Regions from separate parts of the Kineococcus sp. GCM10028916 genome, predicted to be linked through region 1. Evidence: riboswitches for the same ligand, from Rfam matches in the RefSeq annotation. Region 1 holds a riboswitch; the other holds the start of a gene.
The links. A riboswitch is a leader RNA that binds a small molecule or an ion and turns the genes downstream of it on or off. The one in region 1 is predicted to bind S-adenosylmethionine.
Positions count from the first base shown of each region.

Region 1 (13,983 bases):
GCCGACGGCGGCCTCGCGGGTGGGCTGACCAGTCCCACCCCCGACGACGTCATCGACGCCCTGCGCACCCTGGGGGTCTGAACCGTGCTCCGGGTGACCCTGGCCCAGTTGCGTGCGCACGGCGCACGCGTGCTCGCCTCCTGCCTCGCGATCGTCATCGCGGTGGGTTTCGTGGTGGCGACCCTGTCCCTGAACGCGACGGCGAAGGCCGCTGTCCTGCAGGGGGTCGGCGCGCAGTTCGTCGCCAGCGACGTCGTCGTGACCCCGAGCGACCCCTACGCCGAGGACCAACCGCTCACCGCCCTCGAACCCGTGGTGGCGGCCCTGCCGGGCGTCGCCGCGGTCGCGGCCGACCGGTCCACCTCCGTCGACGTGCGACTGCCCGACCGGACCGGCGCGACGTCGGCGCAGGCGCGCAGCCTCGGCAGCCCCGGGACGCTGCGGTGGCAGCACGTCAGCAGCGGCCGCCTGCCGCAGGACGCGGACGAGATCGCCGTCTCCGACCGCGTCGACGTCGCGCCCGGGACGCGGATCGCCCTCACCCACTACCCCGTGGGCGACGACGCCTCCGGGTCCCCGGAACCCGTCACCCAGCAGGTGACCGTCGTCGGGACCGTCGACCTCGCCGGGGACCCCCGCGCGGGCCTGGTGCCGACGGTCTTCGGCACCGACGCGGCGGTCACCGCGTGGGGCGCGGGGTCCCCGGACCGGCTGCGGGTGGCCGCCGCTCCGGGGACCGACCGCACCGCCCTGCTGGAGAGGATCACCGCGGCCGCGCCGGCCTCGGTGACCGTCACCACCGGTGAGCAGGCCGCGCAGGACGTCGCCGACTCCTTCACCGGGGACGCGCAGAGCCTGACCAGCGTCCTGCTGGCCTTCGGGGCGATCGCCGTCCTCGTCGCCGGGCTCGTCATCGCGAACACGTTCGCGGTGCTGCTGGCCCAGCGGACCCGCGAGCTCGCCCTGCTCCGTTGCGTGGGTGCGGACCGCGGCCAGATCGGTCGCAGCGTCCTGGGCGAGGCGTTCGTCGTCGGGTTGCTCGCCTCGCTCGTCGGCGTGCTGGCCGGGTCCGGTCTCGCCCGGGTCGTGGCGGGGCTGGCGGGTCGCGTCGACTCCCCCGTCCCGTTGACCGACGTCGTCCTGCCCCCCTCCGCGGTCCTCGCGGGTCTCGTCCTCGGCACGGTGGTGACGGTCCTCGCCGCGCTCGCCCCGGCACGGGCCGCGACCCGGGTCGCCCCGCTGGCCGCGCTGCGGCCGCTGTCCACCGCTCCGGTGCGCTCCCGGGCCGGCGTCGTGCGCCTGGTGCTCGGTCTCGTGGTGACCGTCCCCGCCACCGCCGCCATGGTCGTGCTGGCCGCGGGTGGCCAGCTCCTGGGTGCCCTCGTCGCGGGAGCCCTCAGCTTCCTCGGGTTCCTGCTGCTGGCCCAGCACCTCGTCCCGGCGCTCGTCGCCCTGGCGGGCAGGCCGTTCCGACGCCTGGGCGGGGTACCGGCCCGACTCGCCGCCGGGAACTCGATCCGCAACCCCCGGCGCACGGCCGCCACCGCCACCGCCCTGGTCATCGGGGTGACGCTGACGACGGCCATGGTCGTGGGGACCTCCTCGACGCGGGTCAGCGCCCTGCGCGCCATGGACGCCGGCTACCCGACCGACGTGGTCGCCACCGCCTCGCAGCCCTGGGGGTCCGACGTCGTGGCCGCGGTGCGCGGGGTCGACGGCGTCGCCGGTCTCGCGCTGGTCGAGAACCTGGACCTCACGACCGCGGACGGTTCGCTGAACCTCACGGTCGACGCCGTCGACCCGGCCGCGGCGGGCGCCGTCGTGCGCTCGCAGCAGCGCTCACCCCTGCCCCGGGCCGGTCAGATCGTCCTCCCGGCCACCCTCGGTGCAGGTCTCTCCGACGGGGACGCGCTGGCCCTGCAGGTCCTCGACGACGCCGGCGAGCCGAGCGGCGCCGCCGTCCCGTTCACCGTCCGGGTCGCCCCGGACAGCCAGTCCGCGGCGGTCATCACCCAGGCCGACGCGCAGCGGCTGCGGACCGACCTCGAGCCGACGGGCGCCTGGATCCGCCTCGCCGACGGGGACACCGGGGCCCAGGCCGCGGCGACGGACCGGATCTCGGAGGCCCTCGCCCAGGTCCTGCCCTCCAGCGACGTCCAGGGCATCGCCAGCCTGCGCAACTCCCTGGACCAGCTCCTCACGACGATGCTCCTCATCGTGACCGGGTTGCTGGCCGTGGCCGTCGTCATCGCCCTCATCGGGGTCGGCAACACCCTCGCCCTCTCCGTCGTCGAACGGCGGCAGGAGTCGGGCCTGCTGCGGGCCCTGGGGCTGACCCGGGGTCAGCTGCGCGCCGTGCTGGCCTGGGAGGCGCTGCTCGTGGCCGGGGTGGCCGCGGTGCTGGGGGTGGTCCTCGGCACCGGGTACGGCCTGGCCGGGACGGCCTCGGTGCTCAGCGCCGAGATGCCGGTCGTGCTCGCCGTGCCGTGGGGTCAGGTCGGGGGGATCGTCGTCGTCGCCGCGCTCGCCGGGGTGCTCGCCTCGGTGCTGCCGGCGCGACGTGCGGCGAGGACACCCCCGGTCGCCGCCATCGCCGACTGACCCTGAGACGCTGTCGGCATGGCTGTCGTGAAGATCAACGCGATCGAGGTCCCCGAGGATGGCGGGCCCGAACTGGAGCGCCGGTTCGGCGCCCGGATGGGTGCGGTCGAGGGAACCCCCGGGTTCCTCGGTTTCGAACTCCTGCGCCCCGTCTCGGGGGAGACCCGCTACTTCGTCTACACGAAGTGGGAGACGGAGGAGGCGTTCCAGGCCTGGGCCGGCGGTGGCGCGCAGGCCGCCCACGCGGGCGAGCGGGCCAAGCCGGTCGCCACCGGCGCCTCGCTCCTGGAGTTCGAGGTCGTCCTCGGCGCCGACCCGAGCTGATCCCGCACCGATGAGGATCGACTCCGCGGGCCACGCCCCGGGAGCACCCACGCTGGTGCTGCCGGGGCGCGGCTACGACGCCGACCAGCCCGTCCTGCGGGTGGTCCGCGACGAACTGCTCGCCGCCGGGCACCGGGTGCTGACCCTCTCCTGGGACGGTCCCGCCCCCACCACGGCGGACACCCCCGACCTGGTGCGGGCCCTGCTGCACGACCTCCGCCCGAACTTCGTCGTCGCGAAGTCGCTGACCACGCTGGCCCTGCCCGTGGCCGCGGACCTCGCGCTCGCGGGCATCTGGCTGACGCCGTTGCTCGACGAGCCGGCGGTGGGGCTCGCCGCCGCCCGCTCGCACGCGAACACCCTGCTCGTCGGCGGGACGGCCGACCCGTCGTGGAACCGGACCCTGGCCCACGAGAGCGACCGCGAGGTTCTCGAGTTCGTCGGCGCCGACCACTCCCTGGAGTTCCCGGGGGACCCCGCGGCCACCGCGACGGCGCTGGAACGGCTCCGCCACGGCGTCCGCGAGTTCCTGGCCTAGGACCCGGACCGGGCTGGGACTCGACCCGGGCTAGAACTCGAAGAGGTTGCCCCGCAACCCACCGCCGCCGTACCCGCTGCGCAGGATCCCCCGCCGGCGCAGCACCGGGACGAGGTCGTCCAGGAACCGGTGCAACGTCACCGGGTGCAGGTCCCCGGAGAGCAGGAACCCGTCGTTGTCGGCGTCCGCACCGAACTCCTCGACGAGGTCGGCGAACTCCTCCGCCGTCCCGACCAGTCCGCTGCGATCGCCGAGACGCCCCTTGCGGGCCTTGCGGGCCAGCAGTTCCCGCAGCGGGGCGTCCGGGGTGTCCCCGCGCAACGCGGTGAGGGTGCCGAGCGAGACGTGGTCGCCGAACACCGCGGGATCGATCGGCGCGTCCAGCGGGAGTGCCGTGAGGTCGGTCTCGAGGTCGCTGGACCAGGCGAGCGCCACCTCGTGCAGAACGGCGTCGGAGGCGTGCCGGGAGGCGGCGACGACCCGGTCGGCCTCCTCCCGGCTGGTGAGCAGTTCCGGTTTGACGACGAACAGCACGCGGACGTCCGCGGGTTTGCGACCGGCGAGCGCGGCGGCCGCCAGCACCTTCGCCCGGTAGGCCCGCACCTCCTCGACCTGCAGCGGCGCCAGCGCCAGCTGCACGTCGGAACGCGACCCGGCGAACCCCAGGCCGCGCGCGGAACCCCCGGGCGAGACGACCACCGGGTCCCCGCCGTCGAAGGGCAGCGCGTTGAGCGGTCCGTCGAGGCGGAAGTGCTCACCCCGGTGCTGGAACGCGTCGATCTTGGCCCCGTCGGCGAAGTGCCCGGTCTCGGCGTCCGCGACGAGGGCGTCCGGGTCCCAGCTGTGCCACAACCGGCGGACGACGTCGATCCACTCCTCGGCGCGGTCGTAGGCGACGTCGTGCGCGACGGGTTCGAGCCCGACGTGACGAGCGCTGCCGACGTCGGTGACCAGGTTGATCCCGAACCGGTCGCCGGAGAGGTGCTGCAGCGTCGCGGCCTGCCGGGCGGCGAGGTAGGGCGGGGTGATCCCCGCGTTGATCGTGGGGACGACGCCGAGGTGCCGGGTCGCCGCGAACAGGTACGGGGCGAGCAGCAGCGGGTCGTGCTTGGGCCCGCCGTAGGCGGCGCGGACCCGCAGGTCGAGGGTGTCGGGGTTGCCGAGCGAGATCGCGTCCTCGATGACCACGAGGTCGAAACCCGCGCGTTCGAGGTCGCGGACCGCGTGGGCGTAGAGGTCGGGACGCGTCCAGTCGTCGTTCCACGCCTGGTAGTCCCGGCCCCAGCCCTGCGGGCCGAAACCCCGGGAGAAGAAGTACCCGAAGTGCTGCAGGCGCGTCACCTCAGACCGCCACGGGGAGCTCGGCGGGAACCGTGGCGGCGAGCGCGAGCTCCAGGTCGGCGAGCAGGTCCTCGCGTTCCTCCAGCCCGATCGAGAGCCGCACCAGTCCCGGCCAGATCCCGGCGGCGAGGCGTTCGGCCTCGGTGCGGTGGGCGTGCGTCGTGCTCCCCGGGTGGATGACCAGCGAGCGGACGTCGCCGACGTGGGTCATCCGGGTGAACAGCTCGACGGCGTCGACGAAGCGTTGCGCCGCAGCCCGTCCACCCTCGAGGGTGAAGGAGAACACCGCGCCGCTGCCCCGCGGCAGCAACCGCTGCGCGACCGCGGAGGTCCCGTGGCCGGGGAGTCCTGCGTGGTCGACGCTCACGACCTCCGGACGCGCCGCCAACCAGCGGGCGAGTTCCAGGGCCGTCGACGTCTGCCGCGCCACCCGCAACGACAGGGTCTCCAGGCCCTGCTGGACCAGGAACGCGTTGAACGGGGAGATCGTCGGCCCGAACCGCGAGGCGACGACGGCCCGGGTGTGCTCGACGTAGGCCCGTCGCGGCCCGTGCGCCTCGACCCAGCTGACCCCGCCGAGGACGTTCGCCGGAGCGCTCAGGTGGTCGAACCCGCTCCAGTCGAACGAACCGCCCGTGACGATCGCGCCGCCCAGGGCCGCCCCGTGCCCGGCGAGGAACTTGCTCGCGGAGTGCACGACGACGTCGGCGCCGTGGTCGAGGGGGCGCAACAGGTAGGGCGTGGCGAAGGTGTTGTCGACGACGAGCGGGATGCCGTGCCGGTGGGCCACGGCCGCGACGGCGGGCACGTCGAGGACGACGTTCTTCGGGTTCGCGATCGACTCGGCGAAGAACACCCGGGTCTCGGGGCGCACCGCCGCCTCCCACGCCGCGGGATCGGTGCTGTCGGCGACGAAGTCGACGGTGATCCCGAGCCGGCCGAAGTTGTCGACGAGCAGGCCGCGGGACCCCTCGTAGAGGTCCCCCGCGGCGACGACGTGGTCGCCGGCGCCGAGGACGCCGAGCAGGGCCACCGTGATCGCGGCCTGGCCGGTGCCGACGACGATCGCGTCGCTGCCGTGCTCGAGGACGGCGAGGCGCTGCTCGAGCGCCGTCGTCGTGGGGTTGGCCATCCGGGTGTAGACGTAGCCGTCGTCCTCACCGGCGAAGCGGGCACGCGCCTGCTCGAAGTCGTCGAAGACGAACCCGGCGGTCAGGTGGACGGGGGTGACGCGGGAACCGGTCGCGGGATCGGGCGAGGAACCCGCGTGGACCTGCTGGGTGGCGAAACCGTGCGGGAACGGGACGTGCGACATCGACGGGACCTTCCGGGGAGCGTGAACGGGGGACCTGGCGGGCGTTCAGCCCCGACAGGTCATCCCGGCGCTGCGCAGGAGGTCGATCACGAGACGGCGCGTCAGGCGGTGTTCAGGCACGGAGCTTCTCCCATCGGTCCTGGCGGAAGCACCTACCCGAAGGCGGTTGCTGCGGCGTCGACGAGCCAGGTCTCTCGGCCGCTCTGGATGGCTCCTCCAGTGAACGGTGACCGCGGGCCCCGTGTCAAGCGCTTCACCCGGTCGGGGCGCGAGTAGCGTGCCCGCTCGTGATCCTCACCGCGATGCTCTTCTACCCCGGGGGCGAGCACCTCACGAGCTGGCGGCTCCCGGGCGGGCGCCCGGACGACTACCTCACCCACGGCTACTACGAGGACTTCGCCCGCACCGCGGAGCGCGGCGGGTTCACGGCGTTGTTCTACGCCGACGAGCTCTACGTGTGGGACCGCTTCCCCTCCGGGGTCGAGCACGTCGCCAACGTCCGCCCGGAACCCTTCGGGCTCCTGGGCGCGCTCACCCGCAGCACGGAACGCATCGGGCTGGTCGCCACCGTCTCCACGACGTGGAACCAGCCCTTCCACACCGCCCGCCAGGTCGGTTCGCTGGACTTCCTGAGCTCCGGGCGGGCCGGGTGGAACCTGGTGACCTCGGCCAGCGACGAGGAGGCGCGCAACTTCGGTCTCGACGTGAACCTGGACCACGCCGCGCGCTACCGCCGGGCGGGCGAGTACGTCGAGGTCGTGCAGGGCCTGTGGGACAGCTGGGACGACGACGCGATCCGGCCCGACGTCACCTCGGGCCGCTACGCCGATCCGGCGGGGATGCACGTCCTCGACCACGAGGGTGAGTTCTTCCGCGTCCGGGGTCCACTGAACCTGCCCCGTCCGCCGCAGGGCCACCCGGTGCTGTTCCAGGCGGGTTCCTCCGAGGACGGTCGTCGGCTGGCCGGGAAGCACGCCGAGGCCGTCTTCGTCCCCGGCAGCGCCCCGCTGGAGGGCGCCCGCAGGCTCGCCGACGACTACAAGCGCCGCGCCGCGGACAACGGCCGCGACCCCACCCACCTCAAGGTCCTCCCCGCCCTCTCCCCCGTCCTCGGCGAGACGCCGGAGCGCGCGCTCGAACGGGTGGACGAGATCGAGGCGTTGACCCCGGACCGTCTCAGCCTCGACTGGCTCTCCCACCACCTCGGGGTCGACCTCTCCGGCCACCCCCTCGACGAACGGTTCGAGTTCGACTTCAGCGGCGGGTCGAACCAGGTGCAGACGGTGTTCGAGGGGGTCCGCAAGCTCATGGAGCGGCAGTCGGACCCGGAGCGGTTCACGCTGCGCGACCTGTACCGGACGATGCTCCGCCGCCGGTTCCTGCCCGGGACGCCCGAGCAGGTCGCGGACTGGATGGTGGAACGCTTCGAGAACGGGGCCGCCGACGGTTTCACCCTCGCGTTCTCCTCCGTCCCCGCGGGGCTCGAGGAGTTCGTCGAGCAGGTGGTGCCGCTGCTCGTGCGACGTGGTGCGCTGCCGCCGGAACTGCCCGCGGCGACCCTGCGCGAGAACATGGGGCTGCCCGTCCCGCCGAGTCGCTACGCCTGAGAGACCCGCCATGGCCGACGCCGTCCACGAACACCCGCTCGCCGTCCTGCTCGGGATCGAAGGACTCGCCCTGCAGCGGGCCACCACGGGTCACGGCCGGCACGGCCGGGAGTTCGTCGAACGCCGCCTCGCCGAGGTGCGCCGGCTGCGCGACGACCCCCGGCTGCGCGACGGTCTCGACGTGGCCCGGGTGCCCCCGGGCGAGGGGTACGCCGAGTGGTCGCGGCGCTACGACGTCCCCAACACCGCCTTCGGCGACGCCGACGTGATCCTGCCCTGGCTCGACGACCTCGCTCCGGGGGACGCCCTCGACCTGGCCTGCGGGACGGGCCGCTGGTCCACCGAGCTGGCAGCCCGCGGACACCGGGTCACCGGCGTGGACGGTTCCCCGGAGATGCTGGCGCTGGCCCGGGTCGCGGGCGTCGAGTTCCTCCCGGGCGACCTGCACGCGGTCCCGGTGGGCGACGCCTCGTCCGACGTGGTGGTCTGCGCCCTGGCCCTCTCCCACGTCCCCGACCTCTCCCCGGTCTTCGCGGAGTTCGCCCGCGTCCTGCGCCCCGGTGGGACCCTCGTCGTCTCCGACGTCCACCCCGACCGGATCCGCCGGGGCTCGATCCCGGCCTCCCCCGGCCCCGAGGGGGAGGCGCGGCGCATCGAGGGTTTCGTGCACCCCGTCGGCACCCAGCTGCGCGCCGCGCTCTCCGTCGGGTTGCGGGTGCTCGACTGCGTCGAACCCGTACCGTCCGGGTCCACGACCGGCCGACCCGGCCAGGACGGTCCGGGGACCTGAAACGAGTGGCCGTGGTCGCTCGAGGCGCTCGTCCCCGAGGCGAGCGACGCCGCCTACCTCGGGCAGCCCGCGTTGGTGGTGTGGCGGTTCACCCGGTGATCGCCCGCAGCTGCGCGATCCACTCCCGGCCGAGTTCCCGCCCGTTCGGCAGCGCGTCGTCGCGGTCCCAGCGCCACGTCGTGACGATGGCGAGCACCAGCGCCCGGCAGTCCCGGAGCAGGTCGGGGTCGAGTCCCGGGTAGTGGTCGGCGACGTCGTCGGGCGCGTGGGCGAGGTCGAACTCGACCGGTCCGCGACAGCACGTCTCCAGGTCGACGAACCATGCTCCCGACTCCGTGGCCAGCACGTTCCCCTCGTGCGGCTCCCCGTGGATCACCTGCTCGGGGCCGCGGCCGACGACGTCGCGCAACCGGGTGAGGATTCCCGCCAGGAACGTGCGGTCGACCTCGGGGACCTCCGGGGTGCGGTCCCGGTCGGCGAGCAGTCGAGACGCCCGGTCGACCCGTTCGGTGACGTGCGGCACGGCGGCGAACGGCAGGGCGAGTCCCCGCAGGTCCTCGTGCAGTCGCCGCAGCGCCCGGGCGTACTCCTCGGCCGAGAGGGGGCGTTCCCGGACGGGGTGGAACTCCCAGAAGGTGACGCCGAACCCGTTCCGGACGTGGACGCGCGGTCGCACCCGCGGGTCGAGCGCCACCGCGGGGCTCCCGACGGCCGCCAGTCGCCGGGCGAGGTCGACCTCGAAGGCCAGGATCCCGTCGGACTCCGGGGCGACCCGGGCCAGGACGTCCGCGGGCAGCAACCGCAGCGTGAGCTTGTTCGAGTTCTGGAGGACGACGGCGTCGCCGACCTCCAGGCCCTCGGACCCGGCGACCGCCGACGCCGCACGCACGGCGTCGGCCGTCTCCGCCGGCTGCATCACGTCACCTCGGACCCGTTGGGGGGCAACCGGTCCGCGTGCTCAGAGTTCCGCGAGACGCGGGACGACGGCGTCGCCGAAGGACTTCACCGTGCCCGCCTCGAAGTACGGGAAACCGCCGTGCAGGTGGGTCACACCGAGCGCGGCGTAGCGCTGCGCGCTCTCGAGGAACCCGTCGAGGTCGTTCGGGGTGAACGGGGCCATGACGGTCTTCTCGATGGTGTCGTAGTCGCGGCCGAGGTCGTCGCAGTGCCGTTTCAGGACGTCCAGCTTGTGCGCCACGTCGTCGCCGCCGAAGAGGTTGCACGCGTCCCCGTACTGCGCCACGAGGCGCAACGTCTTCTTCTCCCCACCTCCGCCGATGAGGATCGGCGGGTGCGGACGCTTCAGCGGCCGGGGGTTGCCGAGCGTGCGACCCAGCGTGTAGTGCTTCCCCTCGAACGGTTCCTCGGAGTCCGACCACACCTGCAGGCAGATCCGCAGGGTCTCCTCGAGCCGCTCGAAGCGTTCCGCGGTGGGCGGGAACGGCAGTCCCAGCCCGGTCGCCTCCCCCTCGAACCAGGCGGCACCGATGCCGAGCCACGCGCGGCCACCGGAGAGGACGTCGAGGGTCGCGACGAGTTTCGCGAGGAGGCCCGGTTCCCGGTAGGTCACGGCGGTCACCCAGGCGAGGAGTTCCACCCGTTCGGTGCGGGCGGCCAGGAACCCCAGGGTCGTGTAGGCCTCGAGCATGGCCCGCTCGGCGTCGCCGATGGGCGGGATCTGCCAGAGGTGGTCCATGACGCTGACGCTGCGGTAGCCCGATTCCTCGGCCTCACCGACGATGCGGATGAGGTCCTCGCGCAGGGTGGCCGGGCCGCCGGGGTTGGTGAAGTCGGAGACGTGGAGTCCGATGTGCATGGCGGCGAACCTACGCCGTTCCCGTGCTCAGGTCTTGCGCACCCGGATCGGTCCCTTCGCCGTCGAGGGGTCGACGACCTTCCCGCCCTGGGTGATCTCCGCCTCCCCGGCGACGACGAGCCGGCGGGCGGCGGCGCGCGCGGGTTCCATCAGCTCCTGCCAGCCCTCACCGCCGACGGCGCGGGCCACCTCGCTGGGGCAGATCGTCTTCGACCGCCCACGGGCGTCGAGGAGCGCACGCATGGTGGTCTCGAGCTCGGCGTCGACCGCGGACGCGGAGGACTTCGCCCGACGCCGGCAGCCGTCGGAGCAGTAGCGGACCTCGTCCCAGTCCCGTTCCCACTTCTTGCGCCAGGTGATCGTGCGACCGCAGACGACGCAGTCCTTCGTCGGCAACGTCTTCCCGCTCACCCCGTCACTGTAGGTCGGGCGCGCACGCCGGCCGTCGGAGGGTTTCAGGCCGGGCGCTGCTCTCCACCCCTTCCCCTGGGGACGCGCCACGGCCCGTGGTGCGTTCCGTCGGCGGCAGGTCTAGGTTGGGAGGTGCAAGTTGTACTTTCAACTACCTGGAGGTTACCGGTGAGCGACGTCAAGCTCGCGATCGTCTACTACTCCGCGACCGGCACGGTGCGCGGCATGGCCGAACGCCTCGCCGCGACCGGCGAGTCCCTCGGCGCCGAGGTGCGGCTCCGGCAGGTGGAACGCACCCCCACCGGTGGGGAGAAGGCGGCCACCGACGAACAGGCCGCCGAGGCCGAGGAGGCCAAGGGCGCCGCCGGGGTCACCGCGGACGACATCGTCTGGGCCGACGCGGTCCTCTTCGGCTCCCCGACCCGCTACGGCAACATCGCCGGGCAGCTCAAGGTGTTCATCGACTCCCTCGGCGCCCAGTGGGGTGCGGGTCAGCTCGCCGACAAGGTCTACGCCGGGTTCACCTCGACCTCGACCCTGCACGGCGGTCAGGAGTCCACGCTCCTCGCGCTCTACAACACGATCTACCACTTCGGCGGGATCATCGTGCCGCCCGGGTACACCGACCCCTCGAAGTTCGTCGACGGGAACCCCTACGGCGTCGGCCACGTCGCCGGCCAGGGCGACCGACCGCTGGACGGCGTGACGTTCACGGCGCTGGACCACCTCGTGACCCGCGTCGTCGCCACCGCGAAGAAGCTCACGGCCTGAGACCGGATTCACCGGTCGATGTGCTCCAGCTCCCACGTCCGGGCGTGCCGGTCGTCGGGGGCGGAGCACGTCAACCGTTGCGCCGCAGCTGATCCCACCCGCAGGTGCACCCGCAGCGGACGCCCCTCGTGCTCGAGGTCGACGCGCCAGCGGCCCTCCTCCTCGTCGACGACCGCCCGCGGGCGCAGCGCGTCGAGCACGTCGATCCCGAGTTCCAGCCGGGCGTGGGCCTCCGCGGCCTGGATCACCCCGGGGTCGCAGGAACGACCGCGCAACCGGTGCGGCAGGACGCGACCGGTGCGCAGCGCCGCCACCAGGTCTGGTGCGTCCGCCGGGGACAACCGCCCGTGCGTGACCCCCGTCGGCAGCGACAGCGCGGTCGCGGCGAAGCGGTCCCCACCGAGGTGGGAGCACTCCCACACCGGACCGGGGTCGAGGTCGGCGAGCGCCGCGACGACCGGGCGCCCCCGCAGCGCGCAGCACCAGTCCTTGCGACCGTGGGTGCAGACCAGGAGCAGCGGCTCGTCGTGAAGCTCCCAGCCCTCGGTCGCGGCGGCGGCCTCGGCGACCTCCGCCTGGGGGGTCGTGCGGGTCAGGGTGCGGGCCCGCCCGCGGCGGACGTCGACGAGGAACAGCCGACGGGGGCCGTCCGGGTCGAGGTCGCGCGCGGAGGGGCGCCGGATCAGCAAGAGCTTCAGACCGCGTTCCTGCGCGGTCCCGCGGAGGGCGTCGGTCACCACCGGCCCGAGCCGGGACGCCGGCACGGCCCCGGCGCCCCAGGCCCCGGGTTCCTCGACCAGGAGGTAGCCGCGCACCGCGGTGGCGGTGCCGAGCAGGGCGTCGCCCCGCTCCTCCGCCGCCGCGGCGCACGAGAACCGGCGGGCGATGGCCTCCGTGCTCAGGCCGGACCCCCTGCGGGGAGCAGGACGTTCTCGCGCAGCAGACGGCGCACGACGACCAGGGCGTCGTCGGCGTCGAGGCCGACCGCGGCGAGGTCGCCCGCGGACGTGCGGCCCGCCGTCAGGACGTGGTCCAGGGCGGGACGGAGCCAACCGGGGAAGGTGATCCGCCGGTCCGGGAGGACGAGGTCCACGGTCTCGCCCGGGCCGGTCAACCGGGGACGCACCCCGCGCCGGACCCGCACCGCGCGGTCCGGGGTCAGGGTGCGGGCGGCCTCGTCCTGGGCGAGGACCCCGACCGGTTCCGGTGGCACCGCACCGGCCCGCCGCCGGGCGACGAGGCGTTCGACCGCGTCCTCGTCCAGGGTGTCGAGCCAGCGTTGCGCCGCGGCGCGGAACTCCTTGACGGCCTCCGGGGTCGGCGCTCCGGGCAGCGGCAGCGCGCGACGCAGGGCCACGTCCCCGGTGCCGGCGGAGGTCACCGCGTCGGTGAGGACGTCGGCCCACGTCGTGGCGAGCACCCCGATCGTCAGGTGGATGGACCGGTCCTCGGTCGTGCGCGCCGAGTGCAGCCAGCCGCGGGGCAGGTACAGGGCGTCGCCGGGTTCCAGGACGGTGTCGATGACGGCGGGCCGCCCGCCGACGGGGTCCGGGCCGAGTCGGGTGGAGGGCTGGGACTTCAGCGGGAGTTCCACCGCGGGCGGGTGGATCGTCCAGTGCTTGCGCCCGTCCACCTGGAGCACCACGACGTCGTGGGTGTCGTGGTGGGGGTTGAAACCCTGCGCACCCGGCGGGGTCACGTACACGTTGACCTGGCACTGGTGCCCCAGGTCCTCCGCGAGCTGGGAGCAGAACGACTGCAGCGCAGGCCAGGTGCGGTGCAGGGCCTGGAGGACGATGGTCGCCCCGTCCGCGTGGGCGGCGGCGATGCGCTCGGAGTCCGGCAGGTCCGACAACTGCTGGTTGCCCGCCACCGCGCGACGGGTGTAGCTCGCGCGGGGTAGGGGCGTGCCGTTCTTCACCAGGGAGAAGAACGGGGTCCGCAGCGCCCGGGGGCCGAGGAGCTCGTCCACGTCCGCGGGCGCGAGCAGGTCGTGGACGGAGCCGCGACCGCCCTCGGCGGCACGGTCGGCGGCCCGGACGAGCAGCGGAGCGGCGTTCCAGTGCTCCTCGGCGAGGCGGTCGGCGGCCTCCCCGAAGCACCGTCGCAACGCCGGACCGGCGCTCGTCACGTCAGGATCCCGCGGGGTCACTGCCCGCCGGGTCGCTGCCGCTCGGGTCGACCTGGGTGGAGTCGGAGTCGCCCGAGTCGGAGTCCCCGCCCTCGCCGCCGTCGGGGTCCACCCCGGCCGGGTCGGAACCCGAGGGGTCCACCTGGGTGGCGTCGCTGTCGCCGGAGTCCGCGTCGCCCCCGGGGGTCGAGGCGGAGGTCGTCGTCGTGATGTCGTCGTCGCTGAGGTTGCTCATGGGGCCACCCTGGCACCCACCTCCCGGCGGGGCACCTCCGAGCCTCCTGGGGACGCGACGCGATGTGCCTGCGCGGTGAGCGCCCGACTGCCAGACTCGTCCT
Region 1 covers NZ_JBHTFM010000013.1:194,261-208,243, forward strand. Annotated here, with positions in the region: gene ACFQ46_RS12365 (ABC transporter ATP-binding protein) at 1-81, shown strand, start outside; gene ACFQ46_RS12370 (ABC transporter permease) at 85-2,601, shown strand; gene ACFQ46_RS12375 (antibiotic biosynthesis monooxygenase family protein) at 2,620-2,925, shown strand; gene ACFQ46_RS12380 (alpha/beta hydrolase) at 2,936-3,463, shown strand; gene ACFQ46_RS12385 (LLM class flavin-dependent oxidoreductase) at 3,494-4,804, opposite strand; gene ACFQ46_RS12390 (O-acetylhomoserine aminocarboxypropyltransferase/cysteine synthase family protein) at 4,806-6,119, opposite strand; SAM riboswitch class I at 6,247-6,333, opposite strand; gene ACFQ46_RS12395 (NtaA/DmoA family FMN-dependent monooxygenase) at 6,407-7,726, shown strand; gene ACFQ46_RS12400 (class I SAM-dependent methyltransferase) at 7,737-8,516, shown strand; gene ACFQ46_RS12405 (phosphotransferase) at 8,605-9,432, opposite strand; gene ACFQ46_RS12410 (LLM class F420-dependent oxidoreductase) at 9,475-10,332, opposite strand; gene ACFQ46_RS12415 (DUF3253 domain-containing protein) at 10,360-10,743, opposite strand; gene ACFQ46_RS12420 (flavodoxin family protein) at 10,912-11,514, shown strand; gene ACFQ46_RS12425 (sucrase ferredoxin) at 11,523-12,329, opposite strand; gene ACFQ46_RS12430 (cupin domain-containing protein) at 12,413-13,645, opposite strand; gene ACFQ46_RS12435 (hypothetical protein) at 13,647-13,880, opposite strand.

Region 2 (13,983 bases), on a different contig from region 1:
CCCACCGGTGACCGTCCGGCGCTGGCCGAGGCGGAGGTCGTCGTCGTCGGTGGCCGTGGCGTCGACGGGGACTTCTCCGGGGTGGAGGAGCTCGCCGACGTCCTCGGCGCGGCCGTCGGCGCGACCCGCGTCGCCACCGACGAGGGCTGGATCGGGCACGAGGCCCAGGTCGGGCAGACCGGCGTGACCATCTCGCCCCGCCTCTACATCGGCCTCGGCGTCTCCGGCGCCGTCCACCACCGCGGGGGGATGGACGCGGCCGGCACGGTCGTCGCCGTCAACAACGACCCCGACGCCCCGATCTTCGAGTTCGCCGACTACGGGATCGTGGGTGACCTCGGCGAGGTCGTCCCCGCGCTCGTGGCGGAGCTCCGGGCCCGCCGACCCTGACCGCGGGGCGGCGTCAGGTCGCCGGGGCGAACCCCGGCGCCGACCCCAGCCAGGTCAGCGCCTGCGGGACGATGCCCGCCCAGATGCTGGTCCGGTGACCGCCCTGCTGCTGGGTGACGAGGGTCATCGTGGTGGACCCGTGCACCGCGCTCGCGAGCGCCTGGGTGCTCGGCCAGGACAGCCCGTCCTCCTTCGAGGCCAGGGCCCACAACCGCACGGGCGGCGGGTCCTGGCGCGCGAGGGCGACCAGGTCGTAGCGCTTCGCCGGGGGGCTGTCCGCGGAGAACGGCTTCCAGGACCCCAGGTCGAGGCGTGAGTAGCCGCCGAAGGCGATCGCCGCGCTGAAGCGGTCGGGGTGCAGCATGGTCATCTCGTTGGCGCACCAGCCACCCATCGACAACCCGAGGGTGGCCCACGACCTCGCCTGCCTGCTCACCGCGTAGTGCTGTTCCACGTAGTCGGGGACGTCCTGGGAGAGCCAGGTCTCCAGCGCCGGTTGGCCGGCTCCCGCGTCGACGCACTCCGTGTCGCGTCCGGCGGGGACCTCCAGCGTCGGGATGACCACCACGGACGCGGCCAGCTGGTGCGCGGTGACCGCGGCGTCCAGCGAGGGCAGCAGGTGCATCGCGTCGAGCCACTGCTCCGGGGTCCCCGGGTAGCCGTGGAAGGCCTCGATGACGGGGTACCCCCCGGCCGGGGCGGGGGTGGTGCCGTACCCGGTGGGCAGGACCACCAGGGCTTCGGCCGTGGTGGCGGAGCGGGGGCCGGGGACCTGGACCCGCCAGACCCTCCCGTCGTAGCCGTCGAGACGGACGGGGGCGGCCTCGGACGCCTGGGCGGTGGCCGACCCGCTGGCCTGCGTGGTCGTGACCACCTGCTGCGTCCCGAGGAGGTCCGCCCAGTCCGAGAACAGTCCGAACTGGGCGTTGACGACGAGGAAGACGGCCGTGAGGACGCTCACGTTGACCCCGAGCAGGGCCACCGAGCGTCCCAGGACGGCGAGGAACCCCCGCCGGGCCAGCCCCCGCCAGCAGACGACCAGCGCCACCGTGGCCACCACTGCGACGCCGATGGCGATCCACCGCGTCAGCGGATCGTCGAGACCCACCCCACACCCCCCGTGCCAGAACCGGCGCGTGGTGCGCCGGGACCACCATGGGTCACCACAGGCGGGGACGTGCCCTCTCTCAGCGGTCTCCCGGCGAACCGGCAGCACCCTCCGAGCCGGCGAGCACGTCCAGCACGGCGTCCGCGATGGCCCGGTGCCCGGCGGCGTCGGGGTGGTCGCCGTCCGCGGCGAGCAGCGTCGTCGGGTCGCCGGTCCCGTCCGGGCCGTGGAACACCGGGCGCAGGTCCACGAAGAGCGCCTCGCTCCCCACCGCGACGGCGAGGCGGTCGTCGAAGGCGTCGGTGAGGGCGACCTGGTCGTGCAGCTCGGCGGGGGTGTACTCCTGCCGGGCGACGGCACCGTCCAGCCCGACCGCCCAGTAGTCGAGGACGACGACCCGGGCCCCGGTGGCGGTGAGCTCGTCGACGGTCTCCGCCAGCGTCGCCACCACCCGCTCGATCGTCGCGTCGGTGTCGACGGCCCCGGCGGTGGAGGTGGCGAGGTCGACCTGCTGCACGAGGTCGTTGGCCCCGGCCTGCAGGAGCACGACGTCCGGCGCGCCGAGCCGGGGTCCCTCGTCCGCCGCGAGCCGGCGCAGGACCGAGTCGACGTCGGTCGAGGTCGCCCCGCCGCTGGCCCGTTGCACCACGTCGGCCCCGCCGGTCGGCGCGAGGCCGTCGGCGACCAGGTCCGGGAAGGCGGTGCAGCCGCAGACGTCCCCGGCCGGCACGGAGTCGCCCAGGGACAGCAGGCGCAGGGGCGCGGAGGACGAGGCGGCGTCGTCGGGCCCGGCGCAGGCGGCCGCGCAGACGGCCAGCAGGAGGGCGACGGTCCGGGAGGTGCGCGGGGAGCGGACCCACGGGAAGCTCACCCGCCCACTCTGGCACCGGCTCGCGCCCCGCGCTCGGGACCGGGCCCCGGTTTGCCTGGTGCGCGCCCCCGTCGTAGGTTCGCCCCAGCCATCCAGAGCGACCGAGAGACCTGGCTCGTCGACGTCGCAGCAACCACCCCGCGGGGAAGGTGCTACCGCCAGGACCGATGGGAGAACCGTTCTGTGAGCACCGTGCACGACACCGTCCTCGCCACGCCCAGCGAACCCCTCGTCCGCCGCCGGGCGGCGCTGGGGAGCTTCGTCGGCACCACCATCGAGTGGTACGACTACTACCTCTACGGCACGGCCGCGGCGATCGTCCTCGGCCCGCTGTTCTTCCCGAACGTCGGTGGCGCGGTCGGCGTGATCGCCGCGTTCGCCACCTACGCCGTGGGTTTCGCCGCCCGCCCCCTCGGCGGTGCGGTGGCCGGTCACATCGGCGACCGGGTGGGCCGCAAGGCGGTCCTCGTGGCCTCGTTGCTGGTCATGGGGATCTCGACGGCGGCCATCGGCCTGCTCCCCACCCACGACCGGATCGGGGTGTGGGCCCCGGTCCTGCTGGTCGCGGCGCGACTGCTGCAGGGTTTCTCGGCCGGAGGTGAGTGGGGCGGGGCCGTCCTGTTGTCCGTCGAGCACGCCCCCACCGGCCGGCGCGGTCTGTTCGGCGCGATCCCGCAGATGGGTTCCGCGGCCGGCATGGTCCTGGCCAGCGGGGGTTTCTGGCTCACCCGCACCCTGACCTCGAGCGAGGACTTCCTCGCCTGGGGGTGGCGGATCCCGTTCCTGGCCAGCGCCGTGCTCGTCGTCATCGGGTTGGTCATCCGCCTCAAGGTCACCGACTCCCCGGCGTTCACCGCGCTGCGCGAGGCCGACGCGACGTCGCGCCGACCCGTCGCCGAGGTGCTGGCGACGAACAAGCGCGGGGTGCTCCTGACGACCGGCATGCGGTTGGGTCAGAACGGCGCCTACGTCCTCTACACGGTGTTCGCGCTGAACTACCTGACCAACCACGTGCGCGAGGACGGGGCCGACGTCGGTCTGCTCGCCGTGCTGGTCGCCTCGGTCCTCAGCCTCGCCGCCACCCCGTTGTGGGGCCTGCTCTCGGACCGGGTGGGTCGCAAACCCGTCTACCTGTTCGGGTCGGTCCTCACCGCGGTGTTCACGGTGCCCGCGTTCCTGCTGCTGGACACGGGGTCGACCGTCCTGATCGTGGGCGCGATGGTCATCGCGATCAACCTCGGTCACGACAGCCAGTACGGCGCTCAGGGCGCCTTCTTCGCCGAGCAGTTCGACAGCCGCACCCGCTACAGCGGTGCGTCCCTCGGGTACTCCATCGGCGCGGTCCTCGGCGGCGGTCTGACCCCGCTCATCGCCGCCTCGCTGCTGGCCGCGGGGAACGGTTCGCCCTGGATCGTCGCGGGGTACCTGAGCTTCCTCGCCGTCCTCACCACCATCTCGGCCGCGTTCACCCGCGAGACCGCGCACCGACCTCTGGAGGGGCTGTCCCGTTGAGCCCGACACCGTTGCGCCTCAACGCCTTCGCCATGGCCTGCGTCGGCCACCAGGCCGCCGGGCTGTGGTCGCGACCGGAGGACCGCAGCGCGGACTACCGGACCCTCGCGCACTGGACCGACCTCGCCCGCCTCCTCGAGCGCGGGGGTTTCGACACGCTGTTCCTCGCCGACGTCCTCGGCACCTACGACGTCCACGGGGGATCGCGGGACGCGGCGGTCCGCGCCGCCGTGCAGGTTCCCGTGAACGACCCGCTCGCGGCGGTGTCGGCGATGGCCGCCGTCACCGAGGACCTGGGTTTCGGGCTCACCGTGACCACGACCTACGAACAGCCCTACTCCCTGGCCCGCCGTCTCACGACGCTGGACCACCTCACCGGCGGCCGCGTCGCGTGGAACGTGGTCACGGGCTACCTCGACTCGGCCGCGAAGAACCTGGGTCTCACCGCCCAGGTCGCCCACGACGAGCGCTACGAGGTCGCCGAGGAGTACCTGGAGGTCTGCTACAAGCTCTGGGAGGGTTCCTGGGAGGACGACGCCGTCGTCCGCGACGCCGGGCGCGGGATCTACGCCGACCCGGCCAAGGTCCACGACATCGACCACCACGGGAAGTACTTCGACGTCCCCGGCGCGTTCCTCTGCGAACCCTCGCCGCAACGGACACCGGTGATCTTCCAGGCGGGTTCCTCGCCCCGCGGACAGGAGTTCGCGGCCCGGCACGCGGAGTGCGTGTTCATCATCGCGCCGACCGCGAAGATCGCCCGCAGGTCCGTCGACTCCCTGCGCGAGCAGGTCGAACGCGCCGGTCGCGACCCGCGGTCGGTGCAGGTCCTCGCCGGCCTCACCACGGTCGTCCGCAGCAGCGACGAGGAGGCGCGCGCACTGCTCGCCGACTACCGCGAGCACGCCAGCCGGGAGGCCGCCCTCGCGTTGTTCGGGGGGTGGACGGGGGTTGACCTCGCCGGTCGCGCCGCCGACGAGACCCTGCAGCACGTGACCACCGACGCGAACCGGTCCGCCCTCTCGAGCTTCACGAACGACCCCGACCGGGAGTGGACGATCGACGACCTCGCGCAGTTCGTCTCGGTGGGGGGGCGGGGTCCGGTCCTCGCGGGTTCCCCGCAGACGGTCGCGGACCACCTCGAGGAGTTCGCGGCGGAGGCCGACGTCGACGGGTTCAACCTGATGTACGCCACGATGCCCGGGACCTTCGTCGACGTCGTCGACCACCTCGTCCCCGAACTGCGGCGGCGCGGTCGCACCGCCCCGAAGCCGGCCCCCGGGACGACCCTGCGGGAACGGCTCGGTGGGGGGGCCCGGCTGCCGGGTACCCACGTGGGCGCCGGTTTCCGCCGCTGAATTCTTCTAGAAATCGGGTCAGGGCCCCCGAACGGTGGCCGATGGACCACCGTGACCCGTCTACGTGACCTGAACGTCGCTTCCAAGTTGTTCGCCGGCTTCGGCGTCGTCTGCCTCCTGCTCGCCACCGTGGTGGGGGTGGGCTGGGCGAAGCTCAGCACCTCCCAGGGCAACCTCACGACGATGTCGTCGTCGGGTCTCGCCTCGGTGCGGACGATCCTCACCGTGCAGGTGGACTTCCTGCAGGCCCGCATGGACGTGACCAACGCGGCGCTCACCGTCGACGACGCCGCCAAGAAGAGCGCGCTGGACGCGGTGACCGCCGACGACGCGGCCATCGACGAGTCCTGGGCCGCCTACCTCGCGTCCAGCCCGGCCGCGAAGGTCGCCGACCGGGACGCCTTCGTCGCGAGCCTGAAGCAGTACCGCGACGCCCGCGTGCAGCTCATCGCCCTGGCCAACGCCGACGACCAGGCCGGTTACATCGCCTACCGCACCGCCACCATCAGCCCGATCGCGAAGCAGATCACCACCGAGCTGAAGGCCATGGCCGCCGGCGAGCAGCAGGCCGCGGTCGACATGACCGCCGCCGGTGCGTCCTCCTACCGCGCCGCCGTCGCGCTGCTGCTGGTCCTCGGTGCCGCCGCGATCGCCGTCGCCGTCGTCGTCGCCGTGCTGGTCTCCCGCTCGGTCGCCCGTCCCCTGGCCCGCACCCTCGCGGTCGTGCAGGGGATGGCCGAGGGCCGCCTCGACCAGCGCGTCGGCATCGCCGGCCGCGACGAGGTCGGCCGCGTCGCCGGTGCGCTCGACACCACCATGGACCGCCTCGCCGACTCCATGCGCCGGATCAGCGCGAACGCCTCCGTCCTCGCGAGCTCCTCCGAGCAGCTCGACGCCGTCGCCACCCGCCTCTCCGCCGGCGCCGAGGAGGCCGCCACCCAGACCCAGGTCGTCTCGGCCGCGACCGAGGAGATCTCGGCCAACATCGGCACGGTCGCCGCCGCGGGCGAGGAGATGACCGCCGCCATCCGCGAGATCGCGACCAGCACGGCCGAGGCCAGCTCCACCGCCGCCGACGCCGTCTCGGCCGCGAACGTCGCGGGGGAGACCCTCGAACGCCTCTCGGTCTCCAGCCGGGAGATCGGCGAGGTCGTCAAGCTCATCACCTCCATCGCGGAGCAGACGAACCTCCTGGCCCTGAACGCCACCATCGAGGCGGCCCGCGCCGGGGAGATGGGCAAGGGGTTCGCCGTCGTCGCCGGCGAGGTCAAGGAACTGGCCCAGCAGACCGCCCGGGCCACCGAGGAGATCGTGGCCAAGGTCGGCTCCACGCAGGCCGACGCCTCCGCCGCGGCGTCGGCGATCAGCCAGATCACCGACGTCATCGCCCGCATCGACGGGCTGCAGTCGACCATCGCCGCCGCCGTCGAGGAGCAGTCCGCGACGACCTCGGAGATGGTCCGCAACGTCACCGAGGTCTCGTCCGGCTCGCAGGAGATCGCCTCGAACATCTCCGGCATCGCCGCCTCCGCCGACGAGACGACGGCCGGGGCGACCCAGACCGCCGACACCGCCGGCGAGCTCTCCCGCGCCGCCGCCGAACTGAACGACCTGGTGGCCGCCTTCCGCTTCTGAGACCGGCCCGCCCGTGGTCCTGCCGGGGATCCCCGCAGGACCGCGGGTCAGCGGGTGGGGGAGACGTCGCGCACGGCGAGGACCGCGCAGTCGTCCTCGCTGTTGGCGACGTGCTCGGTGACCAGTTCCCCGAGCAGCGTCTCGACGTCCTCGGTGTGGGTCCGTTCCAGGGCGGCGCGCAGCACGACGATGCCGTCGCCGACGTCGCGGCCGCGGCGTTCCACGAGGCCGTCGGTGTAGAGGACCAGCGTCGCCCCTGGCGGCCACGGGATGTCGTGGTCGTGGCGGGGCTGGCCGGGGGCCACCCCGAGCGGGAGGTCGGGTTCCGCGACCAGGACCGTGCTGCGGCCGGCCGCGTCGACCAGGACGGGCGGCGGGTGACCGGCCGTCGTCCACCACAGCCGCCGCGTCGGGCCGGACGGGTCGAGGCGGGCGACGATCAACGTCGCCAGGGTCTCGTCCCCGAGCGCGGACAGGACGTGGTCGAGGCGGCTGACCAGCGCGGCCGGCGGTTCCTCCGGCCGGTCCACCGCCAGGGCCCGGAACATCGACCGCACCCGTCCCATCCGGGCCGCCGCCTCCGTGTCGTGGCCCGCGACGTCGCCGATGACCAGCAGGACCCCGTCGTCCGGCTGGGAGATCGCGTCGTACCAGTCACCCCCGACCTGCTCGTCGGTCGTGGACCAGGGCAGGTAGCGGCTCGCCACCGCGAGGCCCGGCAGCACGGGCAGTTCCGGCAGCATCGCCGCCTGCAGGGTGTGCGCGACGTCGCGGCGCTCCCGGTACAGCTGGGCCCGCCGGGCCGCCTGCGCGGTCGCGTCGGTCACGGCCGTCACCAGGACCGCCTCGTCCTCGGTGAGGGTGCGGTCGACGTCCCACGCGAAGGTCACCGAGCCGATGCGGTACCCGTCGGAGATGGTCATGGGCAGCACGACACCGGAGCGCAGCCCGGCGCGCTCGAACGCGGCACGGCCGTGCGGGAACATGGCGACGAGGCTCGCCAGGGAGTCGAAGACCAGTCGGCGCCCCGTGCGGGCGACGCGGTGCGCGGGGGTGTCCAGGTCGAGGGGGAGCCGCAGCCAGCGCTGCTCGGTGTCGTCGTCGAGCTGGCCGAGGGCCGGCGTCAGCAGCCAGGGGCCGTCGACCAACGACACGGACACGAAGGTCGCCCCGAGGTCCGCGCGCATGACGTCGCGCACCGCGAGGGCGACGTCCTCGACGCTGTCGGTGCGGGCCAGGGCGCTCGCCAGGCTCAGCAACGTGCCGGATCCCCGGTCCTCGCGGACGGGGGTGTCGGACGTGGTCAGGCCCACACGCACCTCCGCCGTCCTCCGTGCGCCCGTGGTGGCCCCCGCGACCCCACCGTCCCTGGCAGTCACTCACAGTCGACCCCCGTCACGCAACCACCGGTCGTCCAGCCGGCGTCCAGCGCCCAGGCCCGAGGCCTACGCTGCGCGCGTGGTCACCACCGAGCAGGTGCTCGCCCTCGCCGCGACGAGCCTCGTCGTCATCGCCGTCCCCGGCCCGAGCGTCCTCTTCATCGTCGGCCGCGCCCTCGCGCACGGGCGGGTGACGGCCCTGGCCGGCGTCCTGGGCAACTCCCTGGGCAGTCTCGTCGCGGCCCTCGTGATCGCTGTCGGCCTGGGTCCCGTGCTGCAGCGCTGGGACACCGCGCTGGAGGTCGTGAAGCTCGCCGGGGCCGCGTACCTGGTGTGGCTGGGAGTCCAGGCGCTGCGCGGGGCCGGTCACGTCGGACAGGACACGGCCGCCGGTTCAGCGCGGACCCGCGGGCGCGAGGTCCGGGCCGGGCTGGTCGTCGGCCTCAGCAACCCCAAGGTGTTCGTGATGTTCGCGGCGATCCTGCCCCAGTTCGTGGACCGCTCCGCCGGGTCGCTCGCCGGTCAGATGGTCCTGCTCAGCCTGGTCCCCATCGGCATCGGCCTGGTCTGCGACAGCACCTGGGGTCTGGTCGCGTCCCGCGTGCGGACGGCGTTCGTCGGACGGCCGCAGCGGCTGCGGACGGTGGCCCGCGTCGGAGGGGCCTCGATGATCGGGCTGGGCGTCCTCACCGCCGTCACCGGCCGGCACCGCTGACGGAACGTCGCGCGACCGGTGCGCGTTGTGCCGGGCAGGTAGGGGAGCGCGGGGGAGAGGGCAGGATGCACCGGCACCACAACGGGCTGAAGACCGCCGTCCTGTTCGGGGTGATCTGGGCGGTCCTGCTGCTCATCGGCGGGTTCCTCGCGACCTCGTTCCGCAGCTCCGGCATCCTCGTCGTCTTCGTCCTCATCGGGCTGGGGACCTCGGCCTACGGCTACTGGAACTCCGCGAACCTGGCCCTGCGCTCGATGCGCGCCCGGCCCGTGTCCGAGGCCGAACAACCCGGGATGTACCGGATCGTGCGCGAGCTCTCCACCGCCGCGCGCCAGCCGATGCCGCAGCTCCACGTGTCACCGACCATGGCGCCCAACGCCTTCGCGACCGGCCGCAACCCCCGCAACGCCGCCGTCTGCTGCACCGAGGGCATCCTGCAGCTCCTGGACGAACGCGAACTGCGCGGTGTCCTCGGCCACGAGCTCATGCACGTCTACAACCGCGACATCCTCACGTCCTCCGTGGCGGGGGCGCTCGCGGGCGTCATCACCTCGATCGCGCAGTTCGGGGTGTTCTTCGGGTCGGTGTTCGGGGGCGGACGCGACGACGAGAGCCGCGCGAACCCGTTGGCGCTGCTGCTGCTGTCGCTGATGGCGCCGCTCGCGGCCACCGTCGTCCAGCTCGCCATCTCGCGGACCCGCGAGTACGACGCCGACGAGGACGGGGCCAAGCTCACCGGCGACCCGCTGGCGCTCGCCTCGGCCCTGCGCAAGCTGGAGCTGGGCACGCGTCAGTTGCCGCTGCCGCCCGAGCGCGAGCTCGTCAACGCCAGCCACATGATGATCGCGAACCCCTTCCGCGCGCAGGGCGTCGCGAAGCTGTTCTCGACGCACCCGCCGATGGCCGAGCGGATCGCCCGCCTCGAGGCCCTCGCCGGCTACCGCCGCTGACTGCCCGTCACCGAGCCGGCCGGGGTCAGCCGAGGCGGGCCTCCAGCCAGGTCCGGAACAGCGGGAAGACCTGCCCGTCCGGGTCCTGCGCGTCGGTGTGCGAGACACCGTCGAGCAGGTGCAGCTCCACCGCGTCCCCGGCGGCGCTCGCGGCCGCGTCGAACTCCTGGGCCTGGGAGTACGGGACCGTCTGGTCGCCCGTCCCGTGCGCGACGAACAGCGGGAAGCCGAAGGGCACCCGTCGCGTCGGGTCGCCGATCGCGTAGCGGTCGTCGACCTCGTCCGGGGTTCCCCCGAACAGCGTCCGCACGTTGACGTCGCCGCCGTCGCCACCGAGCGCGGTCGGGTGCAGCACCCCGGACATCGACGCCGCGAACGCGGGCACGACCCGCGGTGACGCCCCCGGGGCGTCGGCGGGCAGACCGGCCCGGGCGGCGGCCCACATCGCCAGGTGACCACCCGCGGAGTGCCCGACGAAGCACACGCGCCCGGTCGGCAGCGAGTGCTGGGCGGCGGCCTCGGCGGCCATGTCGACGGCGGTGGCGACGTCGCTGAACGTGCCCGTCCAGCCGCCGCCGTCGCCGTTGCCGCGGTAGTCGGTGTTGAGCACCGGCCAGCCGCCGCCGACGAGGTCCGCCACCAGGTCGTTCAGATCGCGGCGGTCGGTGGCGGCGTCCCAGCCGCCCCCGTGCACGACGACGACGATCGCGTCGCGGTGCTCGCCCGGCGGCAGCCACAGGTCGCTGACCTGGCGGGGGTGGTCGCCGTAGCGGTACTCGCTGCGCTGGGAGACGTCGAGCCCGGGCGGGACGAAGCCGGTGTCCGTCTCCGCAGCCGGCGTGCCCGTGTCCGTGGGCGTGGCGGTCTCCGTGGGGGTGGCCGCGGTGGTGCTCGCCGGGGTGGTGGGGGAGTCGTCGCTGCACGCGCCCAGCGCGCCCCCGCTCAACGCGAGGCCGATCACTGCCCGGCGGCGCAGCGGACCCACCTCAGCGGTAGTTGACGAACTGGAGGGCGACGTCGAGGTCGGAACCCTTGAGCAGCGCGATGACCGCCTGCAGGTCGTCGCGGTCCTTGGAGCTGACGCGCATCTCGTCACCGGTGATCTGCGACTTCACGCCCTTGGGGCCCTCATCGCGGATGATCTTGCCGATCTTCTTGGCGACGTCCTGCGCGAGGCCCTCCTTGAGCTCCGCGGTGATCCGGTACTCCTTGCCCGAGGGGACCGGGTCGGAGGTGTCCAGCGCCTTCAGCGACACGCCGCGCTTGATGAGCTTGGTCTGCAGCACGTCCAGGACGGCGTTCACGCGGTCCTCGGAGTTGGCGACCATGAGGATCGACTCCCCGCTCCACCGGACGTCGGCGCCGACACCCTTGAAGTCGTAGCGCTGGGCGATCTCCTTGGCGGCCTGGTTGAGGGCGTTGTCGACCTCCTGGCGGTCGATCTTGCTGACGACGTCGAACGACGACTCGCTGGCCACGCGGGGTTCCTCCTGGGGTTCGTGGGGGGCTCGGTTTCCGAGCACCGCTCATGTCTTGCTATCGTCTCACCGTCGCCAGCTCGCTGGTGGCACTGGCGGGTTGCCCGAGTGGCCAAAGGGAGCGGATTGTAAATCCGCCGGCGTAGCCTACGTTGGTTCGAATCCATCACCCGCCACGTCGCGAGTCCGCGACCCGGTGCCGGTCCCCGGCACCGGGTCGCGTCATGTAGGGTCGTCACCGGCCGTACACGCGGCAGCACAACCAGTTTGGCCCCGGTAGCTCAGTGGTAGAGCACTTCCTTGGTAAGGAAGAGGTCTCGAGTTCAATCCTCGATCGGGGCTCGCAACCGGCGGCTGGGCCCGCCGGACGCGGCGGGGTAGCTCAGTTGGTAGAGCAAGCGGCTCATAATCGCTGTGTCGCCGGTTCAAGTCCGGCCCTCGCTACAGCGCACGACACGTACCGAGCGGCCGCCCCCCGTGGGCGGCCGCTCGTCGCGCGTTCGGGCGCTTGCCGCACGTCGCGTACCCTGGTGGGGATCGGCGGAGCGCGCGCCCGCCCGTACGTCCGCAGTGCGACGAACCCTGTCGTACGACGAATCCTGAGGAAGAGGCACCCGCCGTGGCCAAGACCACCGACGTCCGCCCGAAGATCACCATGGCTTGCACCGAGTGCAAGGAGCGGAACTACATCACCAAGAAGAACCGCCGCAACGACCCGGACCGCCTGGACCTGGCCAAGTTCTGCCCGCGCTGCGGCAAGAAGACCACGCACCGCGAAACCCGCTGACACCAGCACGTCCGTTCCGGATCGGAGAGCACGCACCTGTGACGACCGTCAACGTCGACGAGTCCTTCGCGGGGCGTGTCTACCCGGCCTCCGGGACCACCACGGTGAGCGCCGACACGGTCCGGGCCTTCGCCCGGGCCGTGCGGGCCGCCCACCCGGTCCACCACGACACGGCGGCCGCCCGTGAACTCGGCTACGTCGACGTCGTCGCCCCGCCGACCTTCGCGGTCACGCTGGCCCAGGTCGCGGAGAAGCAGTTCGTGGCCGACCCGGCCGCGGGCATCGACTTCTCCCGCGTCGTCCACGGCGAGGAGCAGTTCCGCCACCACGCCCCCATCGTGGCCGGTGACGAACTCACCGCCGAGGTGCACGTGGACCGCGTCCGCGTCGTGCGCGGCAACGCGATGATCACCACCCGCACCGAACTCGCCCGCACCGACGGCACCCCCGTCACGACGGTGACGTCGATGCTGGTCGTCCGCGCGGAGGAGACGGCGTGAACTTCGAGGACACCGAGGTCGGCACCGAGCTCCCCGCCGCCCGCTACGAGCTCTCCCGCGACGACCTCCGCGCCTACGCCGAGGCCTCCGGGGACCACAACCCGATCCACCTCGACGAGGCGATCGCGACGTCCGTCGGTCTGCCCGACGTCATCGCCCACGGGATGCTGACCATGGGCCTGGCCGGTTCCGTCGTGGCCGACTGGGCCGGTGACCCGACCGCGGTGGTCTCCTTCGGCACGAGGTTCACCGCCCCCGTCGTCGTGCCCTCCGCTGAGCCGGCCGTCGTCGAGGTCGCTGGCACCGTGCTCACGCGCGACGAGTCCGCCCGCACGGTCGAGGTCGACCTCACCGTGACCCACGCGGGGACGAAGGTCCTCGGGCGCGCCCGGGCTGTCGTCCGCCTGCCGTGAGCACCGCCTCGCCCGCAGCCCTGCGTGCGAGGACGGCCGTGTACGCGGCCTTCGTCCTCAACGGCTTCTTCATGTCGACGTGGGTCGCCCGGATCCCCTCCGTCCGCGACACCCTGGACCTGTCCAACGGCGGGATGAGCCTGCTGCTGCTCGCCTTCTCGCTCGGTTCCGTCCTCGCCATGCCGATCGCGGGGGCGGTCGTGCTGCGCTTCGGGCGGGCCCGCACCGTCTTCGGCGGCTCCGTCGTCGTGGCCCTCGGCCTGCTCGTGGTCTCCGTCTCCGTGGACGGCTTCGGCTCCGTGCCCCCGACCGCGCTGGGGTTGTTCGCCGCCGGGGCGGGCGTCGCCTCCTGGGACGTCGCGATGAACGTCGAGGGGTCGGCCGTCGAACGTCGCCTGGACCGCGCGATCATGTCCCGCTTCCACGCGGCCTGGAGCCTCGGCAGCGTGGCCTCCGCCGGGATCTCGGTGCTGCTGCTGAAGGTCGGGGTGCCGACCTGGGCGCACCTCTGCGCCGTCGGGGTCCTCGTCGTGCTGGGGACGACGGTCCTGACCCGGTCCTTCCTCGGCGAGGCCGCCCCGGCGACGGCCGGGGAGCAGCCGCGGGCGGGGATCTCGCTGGGGCAGGCGTGGCGCGAACCGCGCACCCTGCTCATCGGGGTCCTGGTGCTCTGCATGGCCTTCGTCGAGGGCACCGCCAACGACTGGCTGGCGCTCGGCCTCATCGACGGTCACGACGTCTCGCACTCGGCGGGCGTCGCCGGGTTCACCGTCTTCGTCGTCGCGATGACCTGCGGGCGACTCGTCGGGCCGGTCGCCCTGCAACGCCTCGGCCGCGTGCCGGCCCTGCGGCTCAGCGCGGGCGTCGCCGCCGTGGGCGTCGGCGTC
Region 2 covers NZ_JBHTFM010000003.1:862,590-876,572, forward strand. Annotated here, with positions in the region: gene ACFQ46_RS06690 (electron transfer flavoprotein subunit alpha/FixB family protein) at 1-390, shown strand, start outside; gene ACFQ46_RS06695 (alpha/beta hydrolase) at 404-1,498, opposite strand; gene ACFQ46_RS06700 (SGNH/GDSL hydrolase family protein) at 1,578-2,369, opposite strand; SAM riboswitch class I at 2,455-2,543, shown strand; gene ACFQ46_RS06705 (MFS transporter) at 2,553-3,881, shown strand; gene ACFQ46_RS06710 (LLM class flavin-dependent oxidoreductase) at 3,878-5,239, shown strand; gene ACFQ46_RS06715 (methyl-accepting chemotaxis protein) at 5,291-6,874, shown strand; gene ACFQ46_RS06720 (PP2C family protein-serine/threonine phosphatase) at 6,922-8,187, opposite strand; gene ACFQ46_RS06725 (LysE family translocator) at 8,333-8,968, shown strand; gene htpX (zinc metalloprotease HtpX) at 9,034-9,918, shown strand; gene ACFQ46_RS06735 (alpha/beta hydrolase family protein) at 9,944-10,903, opposite strand; gene ACFQ46_RS06740 (YajQ family cyclic di-GMP-binding protein) at 10,905-11,396, opposite strand; tRNA gene ACFQ46_RS06745 (tRNA-Tyr) at 11,491-11,572, shown strand; tRNA gene ACFQ46_RS06750 (tRNA-Thr) at 11,667-11,738, shown strand; tRNA gene ACFQ46_RS06755 (tRNA-Met) at 11,768-11,840, shown strand; gene rpmG (50S ribosomal protein L33) at 12,016-12,183, shown strand; gene ACFQ46_RS06765 (MaoC family dehydratase N-terminal domain-containing protein) at 12,222-12,683, shown strand; gene ACFQ46_RS06770 (MaoC family dehydratase) at 12,680-13,096, shown strand; gene ACFQ46_RS06775 (MFS transporter) at 13,093-13,983, shown strand, end outside.
Region 2: another riboswitch for S-adenosylmethionine. It lies ahead of ACFQ46_RS06705 (MFS transporter); the one in region 1 lies ahead of ACFQ46_RS12390 (O-acetylhomoserine aminocarboxypropyltransferase/cysteine synthase family protein).